Regions from separate parts of the Scandinavium tedordense genome, predicted to be linked through region 2. Evidence: predicted binding sites of a transcription regulator. Region 2 holds the regulator's gene; the other holds the start of a gene.
The links. The regulator PurR, encoded in region 2, represses purine synthesis genes. The targets are predictions, from matches to a motif close to CANGCAAACGTTTGCNTG.
Positions count from the first base shown of each region.

Region 1 (4,223 bases), on a different contig from region 2:
AGCAGCGGAAACTCCGCCACTGGCTGATCCCACAAATCGAGACACAGCCCGTAGCTGTACCACAGCATCAACCCGGTAATCAGCAGCATCATGAGATCAACCAGCCGCGCCGATGCGCGTTGCAGCACCGCGGGCAGACGGTCGGTCAGCATGTTGACCGCGATGTGCGAACCGGCGCGGTAGCCCACAGCCGCACCGATAAAGGTGAACGTTACCATGCACAGAATGGCCACCGGCTCCGGCCAGGATTCCCCTTGGTTCAGCACGTAGCGGGAAAAAATGCCGATGGGAATCACGATGGTCATCACCAGAAGCGACACGCCGGCGACCCACATCGCCAGCATGTACAGCTTATCCATCACTTTTGAAAAGGATTCAGACATAAGTCCTCCGTCCGACGTGAAACTCACTGGACGTCAGCGATGGCTTTCATCAGATCCTGATGCTTTTCACCATAGGCTTTACGCACCGGCTCCGTCGCCTGGACAAAGTAGGCTTTGTCGATGTCGTGGAACTGCACGCCACCCGCTTTCATTTTTTCCAGCGCCTGTTTGTTGTAGGCGTTCCACAGCTCGCGCTGTTCCATCTGGGCTTCGCGGGCCAGTGTCAGGATTTTTTGCTGCTGATCGGCGTTGAGTTTGTCCCATTTCACTTTGGAATAAAGCAGCATTTCCGGGGTAATGAAGTGGCCACTGAGGGTGTAATGCTTCGCTACAAGCATGTAGTTGTGGGCGATAAAGGTTGGGGGATTATTTTCGGCACCGTCGATAACGCCAGTCTGCATACCGCTGTAAACCTCGCTCACGCCCATCGCGACAGCGTTAGCGCCCATGTCTTTCAAGGTATCAATCGCCACCGGACTGCCCTGAACGCGGATTTTCATCCCTTTCAAATCTTCTGGTTTGGTGACCGGCTGTTTGGTAATCAAGTTACGGGTGCCGGAATCCATCCAGCCGAGGAACACCAGTTTGGATTTCGGATTGTTGGTGAGCTTCTCGCCAATTTGTTTGCCGATATCGCCGTCGATCACCTTGTGCATATGATCTTCATCGCGGAAGACGTACGGTAGGGTGAACACTTCGATGTCCGGCAGAATAGCCGCCACTGGCGCCATCGATACGCGGATGATGTCGATGGCCCCCATTTGCGCCTGCTCAATCATTTGCTTTTCATCGCCCAGCACGCCGCCCGGGAAGACTTTAATCTCCAGGTCGCCGTTAGTTTGCTGTTTGAGTTTTTCGCCCATATGCTGAACCGCCACCACGTTCGGGTAACCTTCAGGATGGACATCGGCGGCGCGAATGGTTTGCGCTAAAACCGAAGGAGTAAAACAGAGTGCTGCGGTGGAAAAGCATAAAGCGGCCACAAATGGCCTTACAGTCATTTTCATCGGTCGGCTCCAGGATATTTAATAAAACGTTGTTTTAGTTTTGCGTTTAAAAATTAGCCTGGTACTGGAAAAACGACGGTGAGACGCCTCACAAAAGCCATAATTATGAAACGATGGTTTAAAGGTTTGGTAACGATATTTCAGGGCAGATCACATTTTCTGCCCTTAGAGAATTAATGGTTTTTACGGATGAGATAGCGATAAGGCAGACTTTCGGTCTGTTGAGCAATCAGCTCATGATCCATAAAGCGGCAGAAGCCAGGAATATCACGGGTCGTCGCTGGGTCATCCGCTACAATCAGCAATGTTTCGCCGACGGGCATGGTGCGCACGGTTTTGCGTACCATCATTACCGGTTCGGGGCAGCGCAGGCCCTGAGCATCGAGGGTGTGGTCAGCAGCAGAAAAAATATCGCTCATGGTTCACTCAGTCAGTCAAAAAAACCGCCCTAGTTTACCGCCAGTTATTTGTGACGCAAGGCAGGTTAACGATTGCGCGAAAATTAGCCGTTGCAAAGCGCACATAACGCAGTATCATGCGGCGGTTTTTAGCGTTTCAAGATACACATTGGGTTCCCTCACCCCAACCACTAAAAAGGCTACAACATGATGCAGTTCTCTCAAGCACAGCGCGTAAAAGCGTTGTTTTGGCTTTCGCTTTTTCATCTACTGGTAATCACCTCCAGTAACTATCTGGTGCAGCTGCCGGTCTCCATTTTTGGTTTTCATACCACCTGGGGCGCGTTTAGCTTTCCATTTATTTTCCTCGCCACCGACCTGACCGTGCGTATCTTTGGCGCGCCGCTTGCCCGTAAGATTATCTTTGCGGTAATGGCTCCTGCGCTGCTGATTTCCTACGTTATTTCGTCACTGTTTTATATGGGCGAATGGCAGGGTTTTGCCGCACTTACCAGCTTTAACCTGTTTGTTGCTCGTATCGCCGCCGCAAGCTTTATGGCTTACGCGCTAGGGCAGATTCTTGACGTTCACGTCTTCAACCGTCTGCGACAGAATCACCGTTGGTGGATGGCGCCAACCGCCTCCACGCTATTCGGTAACGTCAGCGATACCCTCGCGTTCTTCTTCATCGCCTTCTGGCGCAGCCCCGATCCGTTCATGGCTTCCCATTGGGTCGAAATCGCGCTGGTTGATTACACCTTCAAAGTGCTTATCAGTTTGGTATTCTTCCTGCCGATGTACGGCGTGGTGTTGAATATGTTGTTGAAAAAACTGGCAGATAAATCTGAAAGCCCAGCTTTTCAAGCGGGTTAAAGGTTCATGCTTTGGGTTGTGATAAGATAAGCTGATGTGCCATTAATGGCCGTTTATCAAAAGGAAGATGTCAATGCGCAATTTGGTTAAATACGTCGGTATTGGCCTGCTGGTAATGGGCCTTTCCGCCTGTGACAACAGCGACAGCAAAGCCCCAGTTCAGGGAGCAGCTGCCGAAAGCAACGCCGCTGCACAGCCTGTAAAACTGCTGGATGGCAAACTCAGCTTCTCCCTGCCGGCCGATATGACCGATCAGAGCGGCAAGCTGGGCACTCAGGCTAACAACATGCACGTTTACTCCGACGCAACGGGCCAGAAAGCGGTTATCGTGATTGTCGGCGACAACTCCAACGAAGACTTGAGCGCACTGGCTGCCCGTCTGGAAGCGCAGCAGCGTAGCCGCGATCCGCAGCTGCAGGTTGTGACCAACAAATCCATCGAGCTGAAAGGCCAGACCCTTCAGCAGCTCGACAGCATTATCTCTGCCAAAGGCCAGACCGCGTACTCTTCCGTGGTACTGGGCAAAGTGGACGGCAAACTGCTGACCCTGCAAATCACGCTGCCTGCTGACGATCAGCAGAAAGCGCAGAGCACCGCAGAGAACATCATCAATACCATCGTCATCAACTAAGTTATCCTGCTGACGATACGGCCCTCGGTTTCGCGACCGGGGGCTTTTTTTGGTTCGCGTTAACCCTCGCGTTAAGTAGGCATGCGCAAACCAAGCGTCGTCAGGCAATAGCGAAGGGCAATATTCCCCTCACCCTGCCCTCTCCACAAAGGGGCGCGGGAGAAAACCATCCTTCTTTCCGATAGTCAGCCCAGCGGGACGCACTACACTTAATGGCGATAGCTCATAAGGAAATTGTCATGACCACACTTGCCGCTGATAAAGCGGGTTTACACATACTTCTCAAACTGGCGTCGTTGGTTGTCATCCTGGCTGGGATCCACGCCGCCGCCGACATTATTGTCCAACTTTTACTGGCCCTGTTTTTCGCCATCGTTCTCAATCCACTGGTGACCTGGTTTATCCGTCGCGGCGTATCACGACCGCTGTCCATCGCGATTGTGGTCTTTGCAATGCTGTGCGTACTCACCGCGCTGGTCGCCGTTTTGGCGGCATCCACCAGTGAATTTGTCGCCATGCTGCCGAAATACAACAAAGAACTGACCCACAAGCTGCTTGCCTTACAAGACTCAATGCCATTTTTACACATGCACATGTCGCCAGAGCGTATGCTGCAACGCGTTGATTCCGACAAAATGGTCGCCTTCGCGACCACCATGATGACCCAATTTTCCGGGGCCATGGCGAGCATCGTGCTACTGATGATGACGGTGGTGTTTATGCTATTCGAAGTGCGCCACGTCCCATACAAACTGCGTTTCGCCCTCGTGAATCCGCAAATCCATATCGCCGGGCTGCACCGCGCCCTGAAAGGGGTGTCCCACTATCTGGCGCTGAAAACACTGATCAGCCTGTGGACCGGGGTGATTGTCTGGCTCGGTTTGCTGCTGCTCGGCGTGCAGTTCGCGCTGATGTGGGGCGTACTGGCGTT
Region 1 covers NZ_JALIGG010000055.1:296,039-300,261, reverse strand. The annotation lists gene MUU46_RS12355 (TRAP transporter small permease) at 1-383, opposite strand, end outside; gene MUU46_RS12350 (TRAP transporter substrate-binding protein) at 407-1,390, opposite strand; gene tusA (sulfurtransferase TusA) at 1,564-1,809, opposite strand; gene MUU46_RS12340 (7-cyano-7-deazaguanine/7-aminomethyl-7-deazaguanine transporter) at 1,996-2,661, shown strand; gene MUU46_RS12335 (DcrB family lipoprotein) at 2,735-3,292, shown strand; gene MUU46_RS12330 (AI-2E family transporter) at 3,532-4,223, shown strand, end outside.
Region 1: a site for PurR is predicted at 1,871-1,888, ahead of tusA (sulfurtransferase TusA). Genes of this name have one in related genera too.

Region 2 (4,223 bases):
GCAGCAGCGTAATGCCGAACAGGGTGGCAAAAATTGCCTGCCATTCGAAATGATGCAGGATCCAGCTGCCGAGCAGCGGTGCCAGCGCTGGGGAAAGTCCAACCAGCGGCATGATAGTCGCGAAGATACGATTGGTGCGTTGGGCCGGATAATAATCGGTGACCATCGCCTGCCAGGTGACGGTAGCGGCGCAAACGCCGACCGCCTGAACGAAGCGGAGCACCAGCAGCAGGGTTGCATCACGGACCCACAGCATCCCCAGACAGCCAAAGGCGAATATCGCCAAGCCGGTCAGCAGAATAGGTTTACGACCGTAACGGTCAGACAGCGGACCCCACATCAGCTGTGCGAGGGCAAAACCGGCCAGGAACAGGCTCAGGCTGGCGCTGACGGCAGCAGCAGGGGTTTGTAAATCAGTTTGAATGGCGGCAAATGCGGGCAGATACATATCGGTTGCCAGAAAACCGAGTACGCTCAGGCCAGCCAGCCAGCACAAAAATCCTTTCCCAGGTTGCTTATTCATTTTCTTTCTCGTTGCAGGTGTCGATGGCAGCAGAGTGTAGGGAGTGCAACTTCTCTTGTGAAACGCTAATATTTGTCTGGTGAGTTCAAATTTTTTGCAGGCAGCCTATGTGGTCAGAATATTCTCTAGAAGTCGTGGACGCCGTAGCGCGTAACGGGAGCTTCAGCGCAGCCGCGCAGGAGTTGCACCGTGTGCCTTCTGCGATCAGCTATACCGTACGTCAGCTGGAAGAATGGCTGGCGGTACCGCTGTTTGAACGACGCCATCGCGACGTAGAATTAACCCCCGCAGGTGCCTGGTTTTTGAAAGAGGGTCGCTCTGTTATCAAAAAAATGCAGATCACCCGCCAGCAGTGTCAGCAAATTGCCAACGGCTGGCGTGGCAATTTGGCCATCGCGGTGGATAATATTGTGCGCCCGGAACGTACCCGGCAGATGATTGTCGATTTCTATCGCCACTTTAAGGATGTCGAACTGTGCGTTTTCCAGGAAGTATTCAACGGCGTGTGGGATGCGTTATCCGACGGGCGTGTAGAGCTGGCGATTGGCGCCACACAGGCGATCCCGGTCGGTGGGCGTTACGCATTTCGTGATATGGGGATGCTGAGCTGGAACTGCGTGGTGTCGAGTCAACATCCGCTGGCGCAGATGCCCGGCCCGCTCAGCGATGATGTGTTGCGCAACTGGCCGGCGCTGGTACGGGAAGATACCTCGCGATCGCTGCCGAAACGTATCACCTGGTTGCTGGATAATCAAAAACGGATTGTGGTGCCGGACTGGGAATCTTCCGCGACCTGTCTTTCCGCTGGTCTGTGTGCCGGAATGGTGCCCACGCATTTTGCCCGTCCGTATATCGACAGTGGTGAATGGGTGGCGCTGGAGCTGGAAAATCCGTTCCCTGATGCAGCGTGCTGCCTGACCTGGCAACAAAATGACATGTCACCGGCGCTGAGCTGGCTGCTGGAGTATTTGGGGGACAGTGAAACGTTGAATAAAGAGTGGTTACAGGAGCCGGAATAACCGGCTCCTGAGAGGTCATTAACGGCGGTAGTCGCGGAATGGGCCGTCGGCCACCGAGCGGCGCTCGATCAGGCGAGGATGCACTTCAATAGACTGCGACTCTTCACGCTTATTGACGATGCGATCCAGCAGCATATCGAAGGCCGCTTCACCCAGCGAATCCTTAGGCTGGTGGATAGTGGTCAGGGCAGGGGTAAAGAAGCGCGCGTTGCGCACGTTATCGTAACCAATGACTGAAATATCCTGTGGAACACGCAGACCCATTTCGTCTGCGGCACACAACGCACCCATCGCCATAATGTCACCGCCGCAGAACACGGCGGTTGGGCGTGGCTGTTGTGCAAGAATTTGCTGCATGGCGCGATAGCCGGATTCCGGCTCAAAATCACCCTGAACAATCCAGTTTTCAGGCACGTTGATTTGCGCTTCTTCCATGGCTTTCATGAAGCCCGCCAGACGTCCGGCGCCGGTGTTACGCTCCATCGGGCCAGGAATGACGCCGATTTCACGATGACCGCGTTCGACCAGATAGCGTCCGGCAATATAGCCCCCCTGGAAAGCGTTATCATTCACCGAGTCGGTAAAATCAGCTTTAGATTCGCCCCAGTCCATCACCACCATCGGGATGTGACGGTACTCTTCCAGCATCTCGAGCACCGACTGCGGGTATTCGGAACACATCACCAGTAGGCCATCGACGCGCTTTTGCGCCATCATTGAAAGATAGGCGCGCTGTTTTTCAAGGTTGTTCCAGGCATTACCCAAGATCAGGGTATAGCCTTTCTCGAAGCAGTTTTTCTCAACGGCTTCAATGATTTCAGCAAAATAGGCAGCTTCACTGCTGGTTGCCAGCAGGCCGATTGTTTTGGTGTGATTCACCTTCAGGCTGCGTGCCACGGCGCTTGGGGAGTAGTGCAGCTCTTTAATGGCCGCCCATACCGCGTTACGGGTATCTTCTGCCACGAAACGCGTCTTGTTAATTACATGTGATACAGTTGTAGTGGAAACGTTTGCGCGTTTCGCTACATCTTTAATAGTTGCCATTCGTTCTCACTCCAGACCCTTTCCTTACGCCTGATTACCGACACGAAAACGTTTGCCTTTACACACCCTTAACACAATTCAACTGAATTGCAGTACGCCGGGAGACAGACAGGACGACGGGAGGGGGTCAATGGCTGGTACGCTTTTAAATTAGCGTGGAATTTTGTCTGATTCTGAGGCAAAGGGAAAGAGAAAAATCGCTATGAGCCTAAAACCTGGAAGATTTTTGCGTATATTTGTGCAAAAATGAGCAAGCTCACTTTTGTTGTGGGGATTAAAAGGAGAAAAATTGATGAGTACCGACCTGAAGCTCTCTCTGATGACCACCGTTATCGCTTTGGCGCTGATCGTTGCTGCCGCGCTGACTGCTGTACTGCACTGATTTATCCGGAGGGAGAGCTCTCTTCCTCCTTCTCATTTTCCTTCCTGATTGTTATCAAATTCGCAAAAAACTTTTGCCATTTTGTTTACTTTTGTTTTTTTGTGATTGATGTCATGCTTTTGGCTTCTGCTTTCGCACTGTCTCAATGAGATGGCTTACCGGAGTCGTTACATGAAAATCAATTTCCCCCTGCTGGCACTGGCTGTTGGGGCATTTGGCATAGGTACCACTGAGTTTTCGCCAATGGGCCTGCTGCCTGTCATCGCCAAAGGTGTGGACGTGTCGATTCCCGCGGCCGGAATGCTGATCAGCGCCTATGCCATTGGCGTGATGGTCGGTGCCCCGCTGATGACGCTGCTGCTTTCACATCGCGCGCGCCGTAATGCGCTTATTTTCCTGATGGCAATTTTCACGCTCGGCAATGTGCTGTCGGCTATCGCGCCGGATTACACTACGCTGCTGTTGTCGCGCATTATCACCAGTCTTAATCATGGCGCTTTCTTCGGCCTCGGCTCGGTTGTGGCTGCAAGCGTAGTGCCTAAGCACAAGCAAGCCAGCGCGGTGGCGACCATGTTTATGGGGCTGACGATTGCCAATATCGGCGGCGTTCCGGCGGCCACTTGGCTTGGTGAAACCATCGGCTGGCGAATGTCGTTCCTTGCGACGGCCGGACTTGGCCTGGTGGCGATGGTCAGCCTGTGGTTCTCGTTACCGAAGGGCAGCAGCGGTGAACGCCCGGACGTAAAAAAAGAGCTGTCGGTTCTGATGCGCCCACAGGTGCTGACGGCGCTGTTGACGACCGTGCTCGGGGCCGGGGCGATGTTCACGCTCTACACCTATATTTCGCCAGTGCTGCATACCATTACGCATGCGTCACCGCTGTTCGTTACCGCCATGCTGGTACTGATTGGCATCGGCTTCTCTATCGGTAACTATCTCGGTGGCAAGTTTGCTGACCGCTCCGTGACTGCCACGCTGAAAGGTTTCCTGACGCTACTTATCATTATCATGGCGTTCATCCCGTGGCTTGCGCAAAACGAAATCGGTGCGGCGGTGAGCATGGTTATCTGGGGGGCGGCGACCTTCGCGGTAGTTCCTCCGCTACAAATGCGCGTGATGCGTGTAGCACATGAAGCACCAGGTCTGTCGTCATCGGTCAATATTGGGGCGTTCAACCTGGGTAATGCGCTGGGCGCGGCCGCGGGCGGGGCAGTGATTTCCGGCGGTCTGGGTTACACCTTCGTGCCAGTAATGG
Region 2 covers NZ_JALIGG010000056.1:74,361-78,583, reverse strand. The annotation lists gene punC (purine nucleoside transporter PunC) at 1-523, opposite strand, end outside; gene punR (DNA-binding transcriptional activator PunR) at 631-1,542, shown strand; gene purR (HTH-type transcriptional repressor PurR) at 1,561-2,586, opposite strand; gene cydH (cytochrome bd-I oxidase subunit CydH) at 2,879-2,968, shown strand; gene MUU46_RS13510 (MFS transporter) at 3,140-4,223, shown strand, end outside.